Humidesulfovibrio mexicanus: one gene and its partner. The protein of the gene in region 2 binds, or shares a complex with, the protein of the main gene of each other region. Links are inferred from orthologs where the notes say so. Each region holds a gene or a part of one and is shown on either strand. Other genes may lie near its edges.

The links.
Region 1: the proteins of carB (region 2) and carA are in contact, whole or in part, in a solved structure (PDB 1KEE), measured with the Escherichia coli proteins. The link is inferred for Humidesulfovibrio mexicanus from one-to-one orthologs.

What each region holds. Positions count from the first base shown.
Region 1 is NZ_FZOC01000005.1:36,152-47,132, forward strand. Bases 6,910-9,894 are described here. They hold carA (glutamine-hydrolyzing carbamoyl-phosphate synthase small subunit), read right to left. Parts: upstream 8,969-9,894; coding sequence 7,850-8,968; downstream 6,910-7,849. Other genes in these bases: CHB73_RS17005 (FAD-binding protein), read right to left, coding at 6,910-6,980; CHB73_RS11495 (tetratricopeptide repeat protein), read right to left, coding at 6,997-7,800; kdsB (3-deoxy-manno-octulosonate cytidylyltransferase), read right to left, coding at 8,965-9,732; CHB73_RS11510 (3-deoxy-D-manno-octulosonic acid transferase), read right to left, coding at 9,757-9,894. Also shown: CHB73_RS11475 (alkaline phosphatase), read right to left, coding at 1-1,118; CHB73_RS11480 (PAS domain S-box protein), read right to left, coding at 1,201-4,599; CHB73_RS11485 (TetR/AcrR family transcriptional regulator), read left to right, coding at 4,879-5,616; more of CHB73_RS17005, read right to left, coding at 5,625-6,909; more of CHB73_RS11510, read right to left, coding at 9,895-10,981. UniProt on the Escherichia coli protein: Small subunit of the glutamine-dependent carbamoyl phosphate synthetase (CPSase).
Region 2 is NZ_FZOC01000001.1:435,499-447,318, forward strand. What follows is about bases 4,613-8,436. They hold carB (carbamoyl-phosphate synthase large subunit), read left to right. Parts: upstream 4,613-5,002; coding sequence 5,003-8,236; downstream 8,237-8,436. Other genes in these bases: CHB73_RS02055 (hypothetical protein), read right to left, coding at 4,613-4,818; purF (amidophosphoribosyltransferase), read left to right, coding at 8,345-8,436. In the rest of the region: CHB73_RS02045 (caspase family protein), read left to right, coding at 1-1,508; CHB73_RS02050 (methyl-accepting chemotaxis protein), read right to left, coding at 1,736-3,892; more of CHB73_RS02055, read right to left, coding at 4,294-4,612; more of purF, read left to right, coding at 8,437-9,748; CHB73_RS02070 (KpsF/GutQ family sugar-phosphate isomerase), read left to right, coding at 9,781-10,797; CHB73_RS02075 (hypothetical protein), read left to right, coding at 10,794-11,321; CHB73_RS02080 (penicillin-binding protein 1A), read left to right, coding at 11,376-11,820. UniProt on the Escherichia coli protein: Large subunit of the glutamine-dependent carbamoyl phosphate synthetase (CPSase).

The DNA of each region.
Region 1 (10,981 bases), on a different replicon or contig from region 2:
ATGATGGCCTCGAAGGAGGCCTTGCCCGCGCGGTAGCTCCGCAGGGCGGCGGTGGCGTCGTTGTAGCTCGATCCGGTGCCGTTGATGCCCCAGCCCGAGTTGCCGTGGTCGGAGGTGACGATGACGAGCGTCTTGGGGTTCACGGCCAGGAAGGAATCGATGACGGCGAGGGTGTCGTCCAACTCCACCGTGTCCATGATGGAGGACCAGGCGTCGTTGGAGTGGCAGGCGTGGTCGATGCGGCCCGCCTCCACCTGGAGCAGGAAGCCGTTTGGATTCTTGGCCAGACGCCGCAGGGCCTGGGCGGTCATCTCCGGCAGGGTGGGCTGGGCCGAAAGAGCGGGATCGTTCAGGCGGTCCAGGTTGTAGGCCAGGTGCGAGGCCGAGAACAGGCCGACCAGGGGTTTTGCGGCGGCGGTCGCCGCCAGCAGCCCGGCGCGATCGGTCACGGTGTCGCACCCGGACCGCTGGAATTCCGCCAGGAGGTCGCGGCCGTCCTTGCGCTTGGCGGCGCTGAAGTGCCTGAACCCGCCGCCCAACAGCACCTCTGGCCGGAAGGCCAGGATTTCCGAGGCGATGTCGTCCTCAAGGTCGCGGTTGGTCTGGTGCGAGATCCAGGCCGCCGGGGTGGCGTGGGTGACGCGTGTGGTGGTGACCAGGCCAGTGGCCACGCCGCGTTTGCGCACCAGCTCGAAGATGGTCGTCAGGGGGCGGCCGTCGGGCAGGGCGGCGAGATGCCGGTTCGCGGTATGCACGCCGGTGGACCACGCGGCCGAGGCCGGGGCGGAGTCGGTGACGATGCTGGACAGGCTTGCCGTGGCCATGAGGCCCAGGGCGGACCGGGGATCGCGCAGCCGCGCGTGCAGGGCGGTGTTTGCGCGGCCGAACACCCCTGTGCGCACTTCGTGCATGGCCCGCACCACGCCTGCGGGCATTCCGTCGCCCACCACGAAGATGAGCCCCGGCCCCTTGGCGGTGTCGAAGTCGGCGTTGTTGGCCGCATGGGCCTGGCCGGGCAGCCCGGCGGGCAGAAGCGCGGCAAGCGCGCCCGCGCCCAGCAGGCCGAGCAGTTCACGTCTGGTCAGTCCGTTTTGCGCGCTGGAATCGGAATCGTTCATGGGCCCCTCCAGAATGTTTCTGGAAAGGCTGCCAGGGAACTGCGACAGGGCTGTGTCGCCACGGCGACATATTTACGCGGACCTACCCGGCGGAAAGAATCTCCCGCAGGGCTTCGGAGATGGACGCCTGGCTGTACGGTTTGGCCAGCACGCGCAGGATGTTGGGCGGCAGGTCCGGGGGCACGTCGCCGGTGTGCAGGCGACCGGAGATCATGACCACGGGCAGGCCGGGGTGCTCGAAAAGAAGCCGCCAGGCGAACTCCACGCCGTTTACCTGCGGCATGTCGAAGTCCGTAAGCACCACGTCGAAGCCGCCGGGGCGATCGGCCAGCAGGCGCAGGGCCTCCAGCGCGCTGGCGCAGCCGGTGACCTCGTACCCGAGTCTGCCCAGCACGCGGGGGATGGTGGCCAGCTGGTCGTCGTCGTCCTCCACGAACAGCACGCGGCCCTGGCCGGGGCGCACGTGCTCGGCCAGGGGCTGCTCTTCCTGGTCCAAGTCCCGCTGCTTGGGCAGGTAGATGTCGAAGCTGGTCCGCTCCCAGGGGATGCTGGATACGGCCACCGCGCCCTTGTGCGCCTTGATGATGCCGTGGACCACGGCCAGGCCCAGGCCCGTGCCTTCGGCCTTGCCCTTGGTGGTGAAGAAGGGGTCGAAAATTTTGTCCAGGATGTCCTGCTCGATTCCTGGCCCGGTGTCGGTGATGGTGAGGCGGAGGTAGCATCCGGGCGGAAGCGAGAGGACTTCCGCGGCCGGGGCGTCCAGGTCTTCGGCCTGCAGGGTCAGCAGCAGGTCGCCGCCGGTCTCGCGCATGGCCTGGAAGGCGTTGGTGCACAGGTTCAAAAATACCTGGTGCAGCTGGATGGGGTCGGCCAGGGCCAGGGCCGGGTCCTGGCGGATGTCCTCGCGCACGCTGATGTTGCGCGGCAGCGAGGCCGAGAGCAGGCTCAAGGTCTCGCGCACCACGTCGGCCACGTTGACGTACTGGAACCCTGCCTGGGAAGGCCGACTGAAGGCCAGGATCTGCCGCACCAGCTGGCTGCCGCGTTGCCCGGCCCGCAACACGCGCAGCAAGTCCTGCGTCATGTCCGATTCGCCGGGCGCGTCCATGAGGGCCAGCTCCGCACTGTTGATGATGCTGGTGAGGATGTTGTTGAAGTCGTGGGCGATGCCCCCGGCGAGCGTGCCGATGGCCTCCATCTTCTGGGATTGCAGGAGCTGGCGCTCCAGGTTGTTTTTCTCGGTCACGTCCTCGGCTGCGCACAAAAGGCCCACCACCCGGCCCGAGGCGTCGTGCAGGGGCACGCGCGAGACCTCCAGCAGCACGGGCCGTCCGTAGCCGTCCTCGGTGCTCCAGGTGGCGCGGTACTGCGGCTGGCTGGTCTCCACCACCTGGCGGTCGCTCTGCTGCGAGGCCCGCGCCGCCTCGGACTCTCCGAAGAGCTCCTCGTCCGTGTGGCCGAGCACGCGGCGGGCGTCCTCCAGGCCGAAGAAGGACACGAAGGAGCGGTTCACGCCCAGGTAGCGCAGGTCGCGGTCCTTCCAGCTCACCAACTGGGGGATGGTGTCGAGCACCAGTTGCAGCATCCGCTCGCTTTCGCTGCGCGCCCGTTCGGCGTTCTCGCGTTGGGTGATGTCCTCCACCACGCCTTCGTAGGCGGCAAGGCCGCCGTCCGGCCCGGCAACGACGCGGATGTGCAGAAACGCGGTGATGCGTCTGCCGTCGGGACGCACGAACTCGCGCCGATGGGTGGCCACGCCGCCGGGGCCGGTGCTGGCGCGCAGCCAGTCCGCGGGACCGTCGCCGTCGCCGGCCAGGAAGTCCGCGCCCGTGGCCAGCAGGGCTTCCAGGCTTTCGAAGCCAAGCATCTCCACCAGGGCGTGGTTGGCGTCCAGCAGGCGGGCGTCCGGCGCGGCGCGGAAGATGCCCAGCACCGAGTTCTCGAAGATGCCGCGGTACTTTTCCTCGGCCTGCCGCAGCTCCTCCTGGGCGCGCTTGAGCCCGGAAATGTCGTTGAGCGCGCCCACCAGTCCAAGGATCTCGCCCTTGGCGTTCAGGTAGGTGGCCTTGGAGAGCATCACCGCGCGGGTATCGTCTCCGGGCAGGTGCAAGGCGGATTCGTACACGCGCACCCCGGCCCGGGCGAGCAGTTCCTTGTCCACGGCGTCGCGCAGCTCCTCTGCCCCGGACTCGGCCAGATCCTCCGGGGCTTTGCCCTGGATTTTCTCCCGCTCCACCTGGAAGAGGCGCTCGAAGGCGAGGTTGCAGTCCTGGAACAGGCCGCGCCGGGTCAGGGAATAGAGCGGCAGGGGTATGGCGTCCATGAGGATCTTGAGGAAGGAGAGCTGGTCGTTGACGCGTTCCTGGATGCGCCTGCGCTGGCTGATGCTGACCAGAAGCAGCACCAGGATGAACAGGAGCGCGGCCAGGCTCACCATGATGGTCCAGAAGATGCCCTTGTCGATGGTGTAGAAGCGGTAGGGCTCGTTGATGATCTCCGCGCCGCTTGGCAGCTCGGAGATGGGGATGCCGATCTTTCTCAGGACAATGTAGTCGAAGACATAGGGATCGTTCAGCCGTTCCACCACCGGGATGGCCGAAGGGTCGGCCCCGGCCAGGATGCGCAGGGCCAGGCTCCCGGCCATGCGGCCATGGTCCACCCCGCTGTGCAGGCGGCCGCCCACGCAGCCGTGGTCGAGCAGGAAACGCCAGCAGCTGTACACCGGCAGCGACACGTTGGCGGAAATGACTTCCAGCACCTCGTCCGCGGCGTAGAGCTTGCCGCCGTGCTCCAGGTACATGGGGATGACGAACAGCAGGGTGTTCTTGGGCATGGCGCGAAGCCGCTCCAGAATCTCCGGCATGGGCAGGTCGTCCCAGTACTCGAACTCCAGCAGGCCCTGGAGCCTGGGTGCCGTCTTGCGCAGCTGGCCCTGGATGGCCATGCCCGTCACCGAGCGGTCGCCGATGACGATCATCTTGTGGGCGTTCTTGTGCAGGCGCGCGGCCAGGCGCAGGGTGGCCTCGAAGTCCACGTTCTCCACCAGGCCGGTGATGTTGTTCCTTCCGGCGAGTTTTTCGGGCTTGAAGTCGTTGACCCCGCAGAAGACCACGGGCAGACCGGGGAACAGCCTGTCCTGATAGTCCAGCACGAAGTTGTAGGCGAAGTCGTCGCTGGCGATGACCAGGTCGAACTCCGAGTCCCGGAACTTGTCGCGATAGAACGTGAAGAGGGCCTGGGCGCGCTCCTGCGTGGCGAAGCGCTTGGTGTCCATGTACTCAATCTGCAGGTCCACCAGGAATTGGGACTCGGCGAAGTACTGCCTGAGGCCGGTGACGATCTCGTCGGACCAGGCGTAGCCGTCGTGGTAGGAGTTGAGCACCAGCACGTTCTTGCGCGGCTTTTCGGCCAGGGCCGGGCAGGCGGCCAGGCCCGAAAACAGGACCGCCAGGACCAGGCACAGGGCGAGACGCTTGAACATGGGCTACAGTCCCGGGCGCTGGCCGCCGACCCGGCCGCCGACACGACCGGAGGGGCAGGCCGCGCGTACGCGCCCGGCCTGTGGGCCGTGCGGAGGGGGGCTCTGTGTTGCGCTGCGCGGCATTGCTGGTCTCCAGTCCATGTTTGCCGCGAAGTCTCGCCGCTTTTCCGTCCCAGGTCAAGGCGAGGGGCGTGGCTTGGCTTATGTCACCCGATCTTGACGCCTGCGCCGTTCTCCGCATAAATTTCCCCGTCAGGCGCAGTGCAACAAGGAGGACTCATGACCGCCGCGAGCCCGCCCCCCATCGCCCGGCGCAGACGCCAGCGCGACGCCGAACGCACCCGCGCGGCAATAGTGCAGGCCGCCCGCGAGGTGTTTCTGCGCGGCGACTACCATCAGGCCTCGCTGAGCGACATCGCCCACAGGGCCGGAGTGGCCCAAAGCCTGATCCACCACCACTTCGGCTCCAAGAAGGGGCTGTACGTGGCCGCGGTGCACGCCTTTCTCGCCGAGTTGGACGAGGATCTCAAGGGCATCATCCAGCCCGTGGTGGACACCACCGGGAAAAACGCGCCCGAGGAGGCCGCCGCGTTCATCAGCGCAGCGCTTACGGCCTATTTTCGCTTTCTTTCCGCCAACGAGCAGTGCGTGCGGTTTTACCGCATCCTGGACCTGTCCATGCACAACGACCCGGATCTGGTGGCCGGGCTGGACGAACTGGACGACCAGGGCCGCGAAATGAGCACCCTGCACCTGATGCGCGCGGCCCACGACCGATTGACCCTCATGAAGGAGCGCGGCCAACTGCGCGAGGGCGTGGAGCCCCTGCCGCTTTTGTCCGCCATGCTGTGCACGGTGGAGCATTGGTTCACCTCCTCGCGGCGGCTGAACCACAGGCTCTCGCAGGCCGTGGGGCGCGGCGGGGCGGGCTGCCAGGGCGGCATCGCCCCGGAGGAATATCTGCGCACCGTTGTCGAGGTGTTTCTGCGCGGCGCCCTGGCCGAGCCGGGCCGCTGAAGCACGCGCTATTGCGCATCCAGCACGCACAGGGCCGAGAGGGCCAGCAGGCGTTGCCGCAGGGAGGGCGCGTCCTCCTCTTGCGTCCGCAGCCAGGCGATGAAGGCCGCGCGCGTGCGGTCCTGCGGCGCAAAGGGCGCGGCATGGCGGTCCATGCCCCTGCGCAGACGCGGGAGGAACGTCCGCTCCGGGCGCAGGTCCAGACCCGGAGCAGGGGCGGGAGGCGGTCCGGCGAGGGCTGTTCCGCCCTGGTCCGGCTGGAGGGCGGCCGCACGTCCGGCGCGCGCGCCGAAGACAAGGGCCGAGAGCGCCATGCCGCCGCCCATGCGCTGCGCCCCATGCATTCCGCCCGCGCATTCGCCGCAGGCGTACAGGCCCGGAACAGCGGTTCGGCCGTCGGCATCGATGCGCGCCCCGCCGTTGCCCGCGTGGGCGAACAGCGCCAGGGGCGCGCCCCCAGGCAGGGGGGCCAGCCCGTCCGCACCGCGCCGGGCAAGCAGCCAGCGGTCCAGCGCGGCGTCGGGCAGGGAGTAAGCCAGCGGGCAGTGTCCGCGCCTGGCTTCGGCATGGTGGGCCAGCTCCGGAGCCAGCAGGCTCCAGGGCAGGGCGCCGGGATTCACGAACCCGCCATCGGCCGCATGGCCCCAGAAGAATTGCAGGAAGCGCGCGTTGACCAACTCGGTCCCGGCGGAACGCAGCAATCCAAAAGAGAGCCCGCTGCCGCCCGGACCGCAGATGCGCCTGGCGAAGAGCGGAGCCGGGCCGCCCAGGGCCGCCACCACCGCGTCGGCCCGCAGGAAGACCGGTTCGCCGTCGCGCAGGGGGGCGAGCCATGCGCCGGTTGCGCGGCCTGCCGCATCGCGGGTGATCTGCAGGGCCACGAAGCCGTGCAGCAGGCGCACGCCCAGGCCCCGCACGCGGGCCAGGAACGCGCCGTGCGCCGCGCCCAAATCGTCGAAGACCACGGCCCGCCGGGGTGGGCTGAAGCAGCCCGGGTAGCGGGCAAGGGCCCCGTCGGCCTTGCGCCGGAACGCCAGGCCGAGGGAGAGCAGGTCGGAGAGCGCGACCGGTGCGTCCTGCGCCAGGGCGCGCGCCAGTTCCAGGGCAACGGTTCCGGGCGCGGCCAGGGCCAGGGCCTCCCTGATGAAGGCTTCCGCCTCGCCGGGGCGGGGGGCCTGCATTCCCAGGGCGTTGTTGCGGTTGGCGAAGGAGGAGCCGCACGGCGCGGCGCGCGGGCTGACCAGGGTGACGGCGAGGTGCGGGGCGGCCTGCTTTGCGGCCCAGGCGGCGCGCATTCCAGCCAGGCCCGCGCCCAGCACAAGCACATGCCGGAAGGACGGGGCGGGCGCGGCCTGCGGGGCCATGGAGCCTCCTGGGGGCTTAGCCCCCGAGCTTCTTCTGGGCGAAGGCGAGCAGCTTCTTGGCCTCGACGAAATTGGGGTTGATGGCCACGGCCATCTTGGCGGCCTCGGCCATTTTGGCCCATTTCTGCCAGTCGTAGTACAGGCGGCCCAGGTTGAAGAAGAGGTACTCGTCCGTTTGGCAGATGCCCAGGGCGCGGCGGTAGTAGCCCTCGGCGCTTTCGAAGTCCTGCATTTTGCGCAGCACGATGCCGATGCGGTTGTACAGGTGGATGGACTCCGGAGATTCGTTGATGGCCTGGCTCAGGTGGCCCACGGCGTCCTGGTTCAGCCCGGCCTTGTAGTAGCGGTCGGCAATGTCGGCCTTGAGTTCCGCATCGCCGGGGAATTCCCCGGTAAGCCTGTCGAAGGCCTGCCGGGCCTCGTCGAACTGCTGCTCGTCCAGGTGCTTCTGGCCGCGTTCAAGCCCCTCGCGCTTCTTGGACTCCAGGGCCTCCAGGTCCTTCTGGGCGGTCTCGTTCACGTCCTCCTGCAGCACCTTGCGCATCTCGTAAAGCTCCTCCAGGAGCTTCTTTTCAGCGCCGGGCGTGTAGTGCAGAAGCAGCGGGTAGAACTTGCGCAGCTCCTTGTGATTGTTCAGGGAATACACGGCGGTGTCGAGCATCTGGGCGAATTCTTCGCGCTCGTTCTTGAGCAGCGGTGCGGAGAGCATGAGCACGATGGCGTCGTTCAACGCCTGGGCCGCAGTCATGTACTTGCCCATTTTAAGGCTGGCGTTGATGCCTGCGAGCTTTTGCCTCGCCTTTGTGAGTTCGCCTGACATGCGTGCGCCTCCCTTGGCCCGCGCAAAAGCGGGCGCTGGCTTGTGTCCCTTACTTGCCCGTGGCCTGGCGCACCAGGTCGCGGAAGCGGGGGAAGAAGTAGGCGCTGTCGTGGGGGCCGGGCGCCGCCTCGGGGTGGAACTGGATGGCGATGAGGGGCTTGCTTCTGTGGGCGAAGCCCTCCAGCGTCTGGTCGTTCAGGTTCCGGTGGGTCACCTTGAGCTCCGGCAGGTGGTCGATGTCCACGCAGAAGCCGTGGTTCTGCGAGGAGATTTCGATCTTGCCGGACTCCATGTCCATGACCGGGTGGTTGCAGCCGTGGTGGCCGAACTTGAGCTTGTAGGCGCGTCCGCCCAGGGCCAGGCCCATGATCTGGTGTCCCAGGCAGATGCCCGCCACCGGAAGCTTCTGCGCAAAGACCCTGGTGGCCTCGATGGCGTTCTTGACCACGGCCGGGTCGCCGGGGCCGTTGGAGAGGAACACCGCGTCCGGGGAAAGCTCCGCCGCCTGCTGGTGTGTGAAGTGCGATGGCACCACGAGCATGTCGAAGCCCTGGGCTGCGAGCAGGCGCAGGATGTTCCATTTGACGCCGAAGTCGTAGACCAGCAGGCGCGGGCCGTTGCCGGCCCAGCTGAAGTCGGCCAGGTTCACGGTCTTTGTGCCGCTGCCGGTCCACAGGTAGGGATTCTTGGCGCTGACCTTGTCGGCCAGGTTCAGGCCCTCCATGCTGGGCAGCCCCTGGGCCTTTTTGACCAGTTCCTGCGGCGAGCCGGAGGTGGAGATGACCCCGCGCATGGCTCCGTTGAGGCGCAGGTGCCGGGTCAGCGCGCGGGTGTCGATGCCTTCGATGCCCATGACGCCGGCCTTTTTGAGGTAGTCGGGCAGGGACATGGCGGCGCGCCAGTTGGAGGGCTCCTTGCAGCACTCCTTGACGATGAGGGCCTCGGCCCCGATCTTGTGCGACTCCACGTCCTCGGCGTTGACGCCGTAGTTGCCGATGAGCGGGTAGGTCATGCAGACCATCTGGCCCACGTAGGAGGGGTCGGTGAGGATCTCCTGGTAGCCGGTCATGCCGGTGTTGAAGATGGCCTCGCCGCCGGTCTCGCCGGGACCGGTGAACGACGAGCCCTCGAACCAGGTTCCGTCCTCAAGGGCCAGAATCGCTTTCATGTTGCGTGCTCCCGCAGGATTTTTTCAATGTGCTCAACGTCTTCTGGCCGGTCCACCCCATGGCACGCGTGGCGGGTCAGGGCCACATGGATGGGGATGGCGTTCTCCAGAAGCCTCAACTGCTCCAGCTTCTCCGTGCGCTCAAGCCTGCCCTGCGGCAGCGCCGCAAAGCGCTCCAGCGCGTGCATCCGGAAGGCGTACAGCCCCACATGCAGAAGCGGCCCGGCCGTGTCCCCGTCCGCTTCGCCGTCGCGGCAAAAGGGAATGGCGGCACGGGAAAAATACAGCGCGCGGCCCTGCGCGTCCAGAACCACCTTGACCCGGTCCGGGCTTTGGGCCTCGGCGCGGGTCATGGGCGTGGCCAAGGTGGCGGCCTGCACCGTCTCGCCCCCTGGCGCCGCGAAGGGCGCCAGCAATTCCTCCAGCATGGCCGGGTCGAGCGCCGGTTCGTCGCCCTGCACGTTCACCACCACGCTGTCCGGCTCCGCGCCGATGAGCCGGGCGGCCTCCAGCACGCGGTCGGTGCCGCTCTGGTGGTGGCGGCCGGTCATGATGGCGGGCGCTCCCCACGCGTTGGCCGCAGCCATGATGCGCTCGTCGTCCGTGGCGATGAGCACCCGCGAAAAGCGCGCGCACAGGGACGCGCGCTGGTGCACGCGCACGCACATGGGCACGCCGGAAATTTCCACAAGCGGCTTGCCGGGAAAGCGCGAGGAATCATACCGAGCCGGGATGATTGCGTAACAGGGGGGCAGGGTTCTCATGCTCGTCACGGCTCCGCAGGGTGTTTACCCGCAAATTAGGCATTCGGCAACCGCCTGGCAAGCGGCGTCCGCGCCGCCCCGGCGCGATTGTGCGTAGCTTTCGGCGCGGCGGCGCACATCCTGGCGGTCGGGCGGGGTGTCCGCAAGCGCGCACAGGGCGTCCAGCACGCCCGCCGCGTCCTGCTCCAGCCGGGCCAGGCCGCACTCGAAAAGTTCATGTCCCACCCAGGCGAAGTTGGACCAGGACGGGCCGATGACCGGTGTCACGCCGTGCGCCAGAGGCTCCAGAAAATTCTGTCCGCCAAGGTCCGCCAGGCTGCCGCCGACGAAGCAGGCCCGCGCCAGGGCGAAGGCGCCGGAGAGTTCGCCGAAGGCGTCCCACAGAAGCACCGAGCCGGGCCGCGCCGCGCCCGCGCTGCGGCGGACATGGGGCACGCCGCCCCGTTCGAGCAGCCCTTCCCAGGCGTTCAGGCGCTCCATGTGCCGGGGAAACACGCCCACCACCGCACCGGGCAGCCGCGCCAGCAGACCCTGGATGATGGCGAGAGCCTGGGCTTCCTCCTGTCTGCGCACGCTGCCCAGCACGATGAAGGGCGCGCGGACGCCGTCGACTTGCGGCAGCAGGGCCGCCAGGGCCGGGTTCGGGGCGGAGGCAGAGAAGTCCAGGCGGTCGAATTTGATGTTCGGCATGATTTGCGTGCGCGTTTGGGGGAACAGGGCGGCGAAGCGGGTCGCGTCGTCTTCGGACACGGCCAGCACGCGCTCCGGGCCGAGGCAGCGCCAGAAGCCGGGAAGGCGCAGATAGCCGCGCAGGCTCTTCGGCGTCATGCGGGCGTTGACGGCCAGGGCCGGGATTCCGGCCCTGCGGCAGGCGGCCAGAAGCCCAGGCCAGAGCTCGGTTTCGAGCAGCGCCACCGCGCGCGGGGCCACTGCGGCCAGGGCGGCCGCCATGTTGCCGGGAATGTCGAAGGGAAACCAGGCGGGCAGCAGCTCCACGCGGCCCGCGAGGTCGGTTGCGGCGCGCGCAAGCACGCCCATGCCCTGGCTGGTGAAGGTGGTGACGAGGACGCGCGGCGGGCGACCGTCCACAAGGCCGCCGGGCAGACAGTCGGGCAGGCGGCGCGCCAGCTCCCATGCCAGGTACGCCTCGCCGCCGCTGGCCGCCTGGACCCAGAGGTCCGCCTTGGGCGGCGGTCCGGAGCGCATGAGCCGCGCGTCCCAGCCGTCCTTGAGCCGCCCGTTGCGCCGC
Region 2 (11,820 bases):
TATTCATGCGCGTGCGCATGGGCGTGGTGTCTGAAACAGGAAAAAAGCAGGTGCCCTGGGAGTCCAGTTCCCTCACGGGGTATTTCTATCTTTCCGGGGATGGGAAAAACGGCGCGGCGGCCACGGTTTCTCCGCCTCCCGCTGCTCCCGGCGTGGATCTGAAGGCCGAAAAGCGGCGCATTGCCGAGGAGGCCGAGCGCCTGCGGCGGGAAAAGGAGGAGCTGGCGCAATTCCAGGCCCTGCAGGCCGAAAAGCAGCGCCTGGAGGCCGAACGCCAGAAGCTCCTGCAGGCCAAGCAGCTGGCCATGGCCACGCGCCCCAAGCAGCCGCCGCCAGCGGCCGCGCCCTCGTCAGGCGCGCCATCCGCCCAGAACGCCCAGTACTTCTCCATGCTCGCCCGCCACGGCGTGGGCGAGGCCCAGCGCTACTTCGAGGGCGCGGTGCAGGCCCGGCCCGACGACGCCGATGCGCGCTCCGGGCTGGCCGTGGCCTACCTGATGACCAAGCGCGATGCCGACGCCAAGTACCATGTGCGCCGCGTGGAGGAATCGGGCCGCAACACCGCCGCAACACGCGTTGCCAAGGGCTTCATGCTTGGGGTGGAGGGTCAGCTGACCGACAGCTCCTACCAGCTGAACCGCGCTCTTGAGGAAGGGGCTGACCGCGCGCTGGTGCAATTGGCCATGGCGGCGGCGGCGGCCAAGAAGAACGAAATGGACCAGGCCAAGAAGGCCATGGAGGAATACCGCTCCCTGGTGCCGCCGGTGGAGGAGAACGAATACGCCAAGGAGCTGGCCCGCAAGGTGGACCTGCAAGGCAGGCTGGTGGGCACCTTCTTCTGGACCATGGAAAACAAGTCCATCAGCGCATACACCAGCACCCTAACCTTCATGCTGAACAACGAACAGCTCACGGCCACGGCCGGCGGCTACGGCACCGGCGCGGTAAGCAACCTCAAGCTCACCGGAAAGACGCTGACCCTACGCGTCTCGTACAGCATGGGCATCTTCGGCAGCTCCCACTACGACCTCACCTGCGACCTCTCCGGCGACCTGGACACCATCCCCACCATGGCGCGGGAATCCACCTTCGGCCAGACCTGGAACGGTTTTTTGCTGCGTCAGGGCAGCATGGCCCAAAGCATGGCCTACCACGCCAATCCGGCGGAATGCTTCATCGCCACAGCGGCCTATGGCGGGGCCTGGGACGAACATGTGGCCACCCTGCGCCGTTTTCGCGATGGCGTGCTGGTGAAATCGCGCCTGGGCCGGGAGCTGGCGGCCGCCTACTATCGCCTAAGCCCGCCCCTTGCCGACGCCATACGCGAGCGGCCCGTCGCGCGCGCCGCCGTGCGCGCCGCCCTGGCCCCGGTGGTGCTGCTGGCCGGGGCGGCCAACGGCCAGGCGGAAAGCATCGCCTGGCTGCTTTTGAGCACGGCGGCCATTTGTGCGGGAATGGCGTATCTGGCGCGGCGCAGGCGCAGGACGCGCAGCGCCGGGCAGACATGACCGCGCGGCCCGTACCGCCGCAAAAACCCAAGGCCGCCAGCGGAAGCCCATCTTCCGTCAGCGGCCTTGGCCGATAGTGATCCTGTCGCGCAATCGAGGATTCGCGGTCGCCCCCTGCTGGCGGGGGTGCGACGGAGTGATTTCCCGGCCTCTTCGCCCCTGGCGCGGGGACGGCAAGGCAAGCCGCCCCCGCTCCTGCCTCTCAGCTCAGGCGTGCGACACCACGCCTAGCCTCCCTGCTTCATCTTCTCGATGAGCGAACGCAGGCTCTGGGTCTGGACGGCCAGTTCGCCCACGGCCTGCGCAGACTGGCGCATGGCGTCGGACGTTTCCCTGGAGATGCGGTTGATGTCCTCGATGCTCCGGTTGATCTCCTCGCTGGTGGAGGACTGCTCCTCGCTTGCCGTGGCTATGGAGCGCACTTGGTCGGTGGCGGTCTCCACCATGCGCACAATCTGGGTCAGCGCTTCACCGCTTCTGTTGGCCAACTGGGTGGCCTGTTCCACAGTCTTGGCGGAACGATCGACATTTTCGAGGTTTTTGCGGGTTCCGTGCTGGATGCCGCTTATCGCCTCGCCCACCTCCTTGGTGGCGTCCATGGTCTTTTCCGCCAGCTTGCGCACCTCGTCGGCCACAACGGCGAAGCCGCGGCCGGCGTCGCCCGCGCGGGCCGCTTCGATGGCGGCGTTCAAGGCGAGCAGATTAGTCTGGTCCGCAATATCGGAGATGACGTTCATGATCTGGCCGATACCCTCGGCCTGCTTGCCCAAGGCCTCCATATCCTGCTTCATGGCCTGGGACACGCGCTGCATTTCGCCGATTCCCGACACCACCTGGCTCACGATCGCCGCGCCGTCCGTGGCCTGCTTGCGGGCACTTTCGGTGGATTCCGCGGCCTGGGAAGCGTTTCTGGCCACCTCAAGCACTGTGGAGTTCATCTCCTCCATGGCCGTGGCGGTTTCCGCAACGCGGGAGGACTGCACCTCCGTGCCGCGGCTGGACTGCTCCACCTGCGCGGAGAGCTCCTCGCTGGCGCTGCTGACGACCTCGACCACCTTCTCCAACTGGGCGGCGGCCTGCATCATGCCCTCGGCCTTGGCCCGCTCGGCCTGGGCCTTGGCCTCGTTGGCCTGGGCCATGGCCTGCCGGGCGTTCTCGGTCTCGCGGCGGGCGTCCTCACCCTTGGCCTCGGCCTCGGCGATCTTGGCCTTGAGGTTCTCCACCATGGTCCTAAGGGCCGTGGCGAGAATGCCGATCTCGTCGTTCTGCCTGATGTCGAGCTGCTGGCTGAAGTCGCCTTCCGCCACCTTGCCGGCGTATCCGGCGGCCATGCGCAGAGGCTTGGTGAGCGTTTCGGCGAAGAACCACAACACGGCTATTCCAGCCAGGGCGACGATGAGGCCGAAGCCGATCTGCCAGGCCGCGCCCTGCCGGGCGCGTGAGGTGAGATCGGCGTCCAGGGCGTGCGCATCGGCCAGCACGACAGCGGAAGGCAGGCGAATGAGCACGGACCAGGGCTTTCCTGTGCGGCCCAGCTTGATGGGCGCGTAGGTGAGCATGAGGCTCTTGTCTTCGCTCATGTCCACTGCGCTTTTCCCGTTCTGCACGTTCTCAAGAACATGCTGGCTGTCCTTGAACAGCGTGCTAATGGGCTGGCCGATGGTCTTGGAATCGCTGCTGTTGGCCACCACCATGCCATCGTAGCTGATGATGAGCACCTCTCCCTTGCCGCCGTACAGATTCTTGTTCACGTTGCCTGCAAGTTCCTGCAAAAAGCCGAGCCGCAGGTCGGTGCCGGATACGCCGAGAAACTTCCCATCCCGCTTCACCGGCACGGAAAGGGTCGTCAACCAGTCCTGCTGGCCCTGCACAATGTAGGGGAAGGGATCGAGCACGCTCTCCTTTCCGGTTTCGCGCGGGCCAAGGTACCAGCCGCCCTTGCGCACGCCGTTCGGGTGCTTGTCATTGCTCTCGTACTCCACCAGCGGCTGGCGGGCGATGTTGCCCTTCGGGTCGCGGTTCCAATATGGGATGAACCGGCCTGTGGCGTCGTGACCAGGCGTGTTGGCGTATTTGGCGTCGTTGCCGTCCAAGGCGTTCGGTTCCCAGGCCGAATACGACCCCAGGTACTCCGGATTGTTTTCCAAATTCGCCAACAGAATGGCGTTGTAGGTGTCGCGCAGGGCGGCGTTGGGCACACGCGTCCGCAGGACCTCGAACACCTTGGCCGTTGTGCGCGCGACATCAAGATTGTCCTGCAGGGCGCTTTGCACAATGGCGGCCTGGCTGGCCGCCAGAGCTTCGAGGTTGCGTGTGGCGCCCTGGTTCAGAATGGCGCCCACCCGCTCGGAGACGAAACTCTGCGTCCTGCTGGCCGCGATCACCCCGTACACAACGAGGACGCCCGCCGCGCATAAGAGGCAACACCCAGCCATAACGGCAATTTTCTGTTTAATGGAACGCAGTTGCATAGTCTCCTCCCGCTTCAGTCTGTCCGGTTCAGCACGTCAAGGCCACGTACGGCCATAACAATACGTACACGTACTCAGCTCTTCTGTCTACACGGAGGTTGCTACAGGCGGAGAGGGGATGCCTGCACGGCGCGCACGGTAAGGCGTCAAACGCAACGAAGGCTGTCGTCCGGTTTCAGAACATGCCACCACGCCCACGCAAACGACCAAGGCCGCCAGCGGAAGCCCATCTTCCGTCAGCGGCCTTGGCCAAAGGGTATGTTCGTCGCGAGAATTTCCGTCGCCAGTCTCTTCGGACGGCCGCGGCGGATGCTTTAAGGGGCGGGCGCGGCGTTCTGCGCCGGAGTGGAAGCACCCTTCGCGGGAAAGCCTTTGGCGGCCTGATCCTTGCGGAGGAAGCTCACCCGGGTCACGATGCCCGTTGTGGCCCGGTAGTGCACAATGACGTTGTACTCCTTGGCCGGGGCGTAGATCACGGCCTCGGCTATGGCGTCATAGGCCTTCACGAACAGGCCGAATATCTCCGAGATGATGCTCCGGCCCGGCTCGGGCTCGGCCTGGATGTCCACCGTGCCGCCGAACTTCTCCACCTTGGAGAACCAACGGTCCAGGCGCTCGGGGATGGAGTTCAGGGTGATGGCGGCAGGGAAGCTCACCACCACCTCGGGCTGCTTGGCGGCCAGCGCCGCGGAAAGCTTGCGGTCGAACCCGCTGGTGTCCAGGAACTGGACCTCGCTCTGCGGGGCCGCTGCCGGGCCGCTCGGCTTCGGCCCGGCGCAGGCGCACAGGGCGACACAAAGCATCACGAACGACAGCGCGAAGGCGATGGATCGGTTCATGACGTTCCCCCGCGAAACGGATTTCCCGACAGTCCCACCAGTTACGCAAAACCACGCGGGCTGTCAACGCAGCGACGCCCCGAGGGCGGGTCCATGGCCTTGCCACTTGCCTGCCGGGTGCTTATCGCGTACATCTCTCCCGTTTCAAGGCACGGCGGAAACCTCTCACCCAAGCGGCGGAAAAATGCCCAAGCGCACAGACATCAAGAAGATCATGCTCATCGGCTCCGGCCCCATCGTCATCGGCCAGGCCTGCGAATTCGACTACTCCGGCACCCAGGCCCTGAAGGCCCTCAAAGAGGAAGGCTACGAGGTCATCCTGGTCAACTCCAATCCGGCCACCATCATGACCGACCCGGAGCTTGCCGACCGCACATACATCGAGCCCATCGAGCCCGGCACAGTGGCCAAGATCATCGAAAAAGAGCGCCCGGACGCGCTGTTGCCCACGCTTGGCGGCCAGACCGCGCTCAACACCGCGCTGGCCGTGGCCAAGATGGGCGTGCTGGACACATTCGGGGTGGAGCTCATAGGCGCGTCCGTGCCGGTCATCGAAAAGGCCGAAAGCCGCGAACTTTTCCGCGCCGCCATGGACAAGATCGGCCTCAAGGTGCCCAAGAGCGGCATCGCCCGCAGCATGGACGACGTGCGCGAGATCGGCCGCACCTTGCCTTTCCCGCTCATCATCCGCCCGGCCTTCACCATGGGCGGCACCGGCGGCGGCGTGGCCTACAACATGGAGGATCTGGAGGCCATCGCCTCCCAGGGCCTGGCCGCCAGCATGAAAAGCGAGATCATGATCGAGCAGAGCGTGCTCGGTTGGAAGGAATTCGAGCTTGAGGTGATGCGCGACAAGAAGGACAACTGCGTCATCATCTGCTCCATCGAGAACCTGGACGCCATGGGCGTGCATACGGGCGACTCCATCACCGTGGCCCCCAGCCAGACCCTGACCGACGACGAATACCAGAAGATGCGCGACGCGGCGCTGGCCATCATGCGCGAAATCGGCGTGGAGACCGGCGGCTCGAACGTCCAGTTCGCCATCAACCCCAAGAACGGCGACATGATCATCGTGGAGATGAACCCGCGCGTGTCGCGGTCCTCCGCCCTGGCTTCCAAGGCTACGGGCTTTCCCATCGCGAAAATCGCCGCCAAGCTCGCCGTGGGCTACACGCTCGACGAAATCCCCAACGACATCACGCGGGAGACCATGGCCAGCTTCGAGCCGTCCATCGACTACTGCGTCATCAAGATTCCGCGCTTCACCTTCGAGAAGTTCCCCGGCAGCGAGGACTACCTCACCACCAGCATGAAAAGCGTGGGCGAGACCATGGCCATCGGCCGCACCTTCAAGGAGGCCCTGCAGAAGGGACTCAGGTCGCTTGAGGTGGGAATGCCCGGCCTGGGCAAGAAGTTCGAGACCTGCGCCCAGGACAAGGACGAGCTGCTGCGCCTCATGCGCAAGCCCAATTCCGCCCGGCTCTTCGCCGTGCGCAACGCCATGCGCTGCGGCTTCAGCCTGGAGGACATCCACGAGGCCTCCTTCATCGACCCCTGGTTCCTGCGCCAGATTCGCGACATTCTGCTCATGGAGAACGAGCTGGCCGAATTCGGCCGCACCGAGGACATCTCCGCAAAGAACCCGGGCCTGCCGCCGCTCTTAAAAAAGGCCAAGGAATACGGCTACTCGGACAAGCAGCTTTCCGTGCTGTGGCGCACCAGCGAGGACGCCCTGCGCACCCTGCGCAAAAGCCTGGACATCCTGCCCACCTATTACTTGGTGGACACCTGCGCGGCGGAGTTCGAGGCCTACACCCCCTACTACTACTCCACCTACGAGACCGGCCGCGAGATTGAGAGCAAGGACGTGCGCAAGGTGGTGATTCTGGGCGGCGGTCCCAACCGCATCGGCCAGGGCATAGAGTTCGACTACTGCTGCTGCCACTCCTCCTTCGCGCTGAGGGAAATGGGCGTGCAGTCCATCATGGTCAACTCCAACCCGGAGACCGTGAGCACCGACTACGACACCAGCGACCGCCTGTACTTCGAGCCGGTGACCTACGAGGACGTGCTGAACATCGTGGAGTTCGAGAAGCCGCTCGGGGTCATCGTGCAGTTCGGCGGGCAGACCCCGCTGAACCTCGCCGTGGCCCTCAAGAAGGCCGGGGTGCCCCTCCTGGGCACGCCGCCGGAAAGCATCGACCGCGCCGAGGACCGCGAGCTCTTCAGCGCCCTCATCCGCAAGCTGCACTTGAAGCAGCCCATGAGCGGCACGGCCATGACCCTCACCCAGGCCACGGAGATCAAGGACAGCCTGGGCTATCCCCTGGTGCTGCGCCCCTCCTACGTGCTGGGCGGCCGCGGCATGGAGATCGTCTACGACGACGAGGAGTTCAACGCCTACTTCCGCAAGGCCGTGGTCATCTCCCCCGAGCACCCCATCCTCATCGACAAATTCCTGGAAAACGCCATCGAGGTGGACGCCGACGCCCTTTCCGACGGCGAGGACACCTACATCGGCGGCATCATGGAGCACATCGAGGAGGCGGGCATCCATTCCGGCGACTCGGCCTGCGTGTTGCCCCCGCACACCATCGCCCCGGAGCTGGTGGCCGAAATCGAGCGCCAAACGCGCGAACTGGCCAAAGAGCTGGGCGTCATCGGCCTCATGAACATCCAGTTCGCCATCAAGGACGGCGAGGTGTTCATCCTTGAGGTGAACCCCCGCGCCAGCCGCACCGTGCCCTTTGTCAGCAAGGCCACTGGCGTGCCCCTGGCCAAGCTGGCCACCCGCGTCATGCTGGGCGAAAAGATCAGGGACCTCAAGCCCTGGGCCATGCGCAAAAGCGGGCACGTCTCCGTGAAGGAGAGCGTGTTCCCCTTCAACCGCTTCCCCGGCGTGGACATCCTCCTCGGACCAGAGATGCGCTCCACCGGCGAGGTCATGGGCATCGACACCTCCTTCGGCCTGGCCTTCATGAAGGGCCAGTTGGCCGCAGGCCAGCGCCTGCCCGAGGAAGGAACCGTGTTCCTCTCGGTAAACGACCGCGACAAGGCGGCCATAGTCCCCGTGGCCAAGGCCTTCGAGGAACTGGGCTTCAAGATCATCGCCACCGGCGGCACGGCCTCGCTTCTGGACAAGAAGGGCGTGGCCGTGGAGCGCGTGCTCAAGGTGAACGAGGGCCGCCCCAACGTGGTGGATCTCATCAAGAACAAGCAGATAGACCTTGTGGTGAACACCCCCTCCGGCAAGCGGACGGTGAACGACTCCAAGGAGATCCGGCAGACCACCCTTCTGTACGGCGTGCCCTACACCACCACGGTGTCCGGCGCGGCCGCCATGGCCCAGGCCATCCGCGAGGAGCGGGGACACGGGCTTGGCGTGCGCTGCCTGCAGGACTACTACGGCGTTTAAGCTCCCGGCGCGCCTGCGCCAGGGCCGGGCGGCCGGGGCGTCTGCTGAAGACGGCCCCGGTGCGCAAGGCGTTGTTCCCCGGCCCGGACCAACAATCAAGGACAGACAATGAAACGCGAGTATTGCGGCCTCTTCGGCATCTACGGACACCAGGAGGCCGCGCGCATGGCCTATTTCGGACTCTACGCCCTGCAGCACCGCGGGCAGGAGTCTGCCGGCATCGTCACCTGGGACGGCGCCGCCATCCGCGAGCACCGGGGCATGGGCCTGGTGCACGACGTGTTCAACGAACGGCACCTGGGCAAGGAGCTCAAGGGCCAGATCGCCATGGGGCACATCCGCTACTCCACCACCGGCGTCTCCCTCATCCGCAACGCCCAGCCCTTTCTGGTGCGCTTCAAGGACTGGCACATCGCCGTGGGCCACAACGGCAATCTGGTGAACACCCTGGAGCTTCGGCACGAACTGGAGAACGAAGGGTCCATCTTCCAGACCACCATGGACACGGAAGTCTTCGTGCACCTGATCGCCAAGTACCTGAACGGCGGCACCATCGAAGAGGCCATCCAGAAGGCCTGCGCCAAGGTTCGGGGCGCTTACTCGCTGCTCATTCTCGCCAACAACAAGCTCATCGCCGTGCGCGACCCCCACGGCGTTCGCCCCCTGGTCATCGGGCGGCTGAACGACAACTACGTCTTCGCCTCCGAGACCTGCGCCTTCGACCTCATCGAGGCCGAATACATCCGCCAGGTGGAGCCCGGCGAGATGATCGTGGTTGAAGGCGGACGGCTTTCCAGCCTGCGCCTGCTGGAAAAGGCCCCCAAACGCCAGTGCATCTTCGAGCTCATTTATTTCGCGCGGCCCGACTCCATGGTCTTCGACGAAGGCGTGTACGAGCGCAGAAAGACCATGGGCGCGACCCTGGCCAAGGAAGCGCCCGTCGACGCGGACTTCGTCATGCCCTTCCCGGATTCCGGCAACTACGCGGCCGTTGGCTACTCCCAGGCCTCTGGCCTGCCTCTGGAGCTGGCCATGATCCGCAACCACTATGTGGGCCGCACCTTCATCCAGCCCAGCCAGGACATGCGCAACTTCAGCGTGCGCGTGAAGCTGAACCCCGTGCGCAGCATGATCGAGGGCAAGCGCATCCTCATCGTCGAGGATTCCATCGTGCGCGGCACCACCATCCGCACGCGCGTCAAGAAGCTGCGCGAACTGGGCGCGCGCGAGATCCACATGCGCGTGTCCTGCCCGGCCATCCGCTTCCCCTGCTTCTACGGCATCGACTTCTCCAGCAAGGGCGAGCTCATCGCGGCCACGACCCCCGTGCCGGACATCGCCCGCTTCATCGGCCTGGACAGCCTGCACTACCTGTCCGTCCCCGGCCTGCTCGACTCCGTGAACGAGAAGGACGCCCACTGCCTGGCCTGTTTCGACGGCAACTATCCCATCGCCACAGGCTGCCACCAGGGCAAGATGTGTCTGGAGAACGAGAGCAAGGTCACCGGCTAGGCCGGGGCCGCAGCAGACAAGGGAGGCCGGAGATGAATCCCCGCCACACGAACGGCGCCCCCCCGCCGGGGGGCTGGCTGGCATTGGCCCGCGAGGTGCTGGACATCGAGATCGAGGGCTTGGCTGCGGTGCGCGGCCAGTTGAACGGTGGCTTCGAGGAAGCGCTGGCGCTTCTGGCTGGTTGCTCGGGCCGTGTGGTGGTCACGGGCATAGGCAAAAGCGGGCTTGTGGGCCGCAAGATCGCGGCCACCCTGTCCAGCACGGGCACCCCGGCCTTCTTCCTCCACCCTGTGGAGGGCGCGCACGGCGACCTGGGCATGATCCGCCGGGGCGACGTGGTGCTGGCGCTCTCCAACAGCGGCGAAACCGACGAGCTGAACACGCTTCTGCCCGCCCTCAAGAGCCTGGGGGCGGCCATAGTGGGCATGACCGGCGGGGCCGCTTCGACCCTGGCCCGCGTCAGCGACGTGGTCGTCGAGGTGCGCGTGCCGCGCGAGGCCTGCCCCATGGGCCTGGCTCCAACCGCAAGCACCACCGCCGCGCTGGCCGTGGGCGACGCCCTGGCCGTGTGCCTCATGCGCATCAAGGACTTCGGCAGCAAGGACTTCAAGCGCGTGCACCCCGGCGGGGCGCTGGGGGCGCGGCTTTCGCAGCACATCGCCAGCCTCATGCACACGGAACAGCTCCCCATCGCCAGCCACACGGCCCCCCTTTCCGAGGCCTTGGCCGCGCTGAACGCGGGCGGATTCGGCCTTGCGGCCCTGACCGAGGAGGACGGCCGCCTTGTGGGCGTGCTCACCGATGGCGACGTGCGCCGGATGCTCTGCAAAAGCGGCTTCGACCCCGCCCGGCCCGTGGCCGAAGTGATGACGCAAAACCCGCGCAGCGTTTCAGCCGATGCCAGCGCCGCCCAGGTGCTGGACCTCATGGAGGCCAGACAGATAACCGTGCTGCCCGTGCTCGACGAGCGCGGCGGCCTGGCCGGACTGGTGCACCTGCACGATCTGCTGGGCAAGGGGCGCGTGCGCTTCGCCGCAGAGGAGCCATGACCGACACCCAAAACCATGTGTGCGCGCGCTGCGCCGCCGAAAGCGGCACCTGCTGCACGCTGGAGCCCGGGCTGGAGGAATACTGCTTCCCGCTCTCGGCCGAGGAGCGCGCCGCAATGGAAGAAGCCGGGGCCAGGGAGCGGCACTTCTGCCGCCAGGCGAACACCTCGGCCTTTGTGGACAACCTCTGCCGCCTGTTCGGGGCCGAGGCGGGGCGCATCCGGGCGCTGTTCCCGGCCAGCGGCTTCCATGACCGGCTGGCCGTGACCAAGGCCGGGGCCTGCGCCCTGCTGGGGCGCCAGGGCTGCCGCCTGCCACGTTCCGCCCGGCCCTACTACTGCCGCCTGTACCCCTTTTGGATCCGCGACGGACGGCAGCTGTATTTCCAATTTTCCCAGTGCATGGCCCAGAAGGAAGCCGCAGGAACGGCCGCGCTGCTTTCCAGCCTGGGCCTGTCCAACGCAGACATACTCGACCTCTATCAGCGGCTGCGCAGGGCCTGGGCCTTGCCGGAGAACGCGTAAATGCCAAAAAAGACCACGAAGAAGACCGCAACGCCGAGAAAAAGGACATCATCCATGAGGTGGAGCCGCAGCTTCAAGCGAAAACTGTTCCTGGCCATATTGGCGCTGCCCGTGGCAGCGGCCCTGTGCGCGGCTTTGGCCTTCTGGTACTATTCCCACGACCTGCCCGGCTTCCGCAACATCACGGACTACAAGCCGCCTCTGGTGACCACGGTGCTCTCCCGCGAAGGTCGCGTGCTCGGCTACTTCTACAAGGAAAAGCGTTTCCTGGTGCGCCTGCAGGACATGCCCGAACACCTGCCCCTGGCCTTTCTGGCGGCGGAGGACTCCAGCTTCTACAAGCATGACGGCATCGACCCCTGGGCCATCTTCCGCGCCTCGCTCATGAACCTCAAGGCCGGCGGCATCCGCCAGGGGGGAAGCACCATCACCCAGCAGGTGGTCAAGCGCCTGCTGCTTTCCCCGGAAAAAAGCTTCGAACGCAAGATCAAGGAAGCCA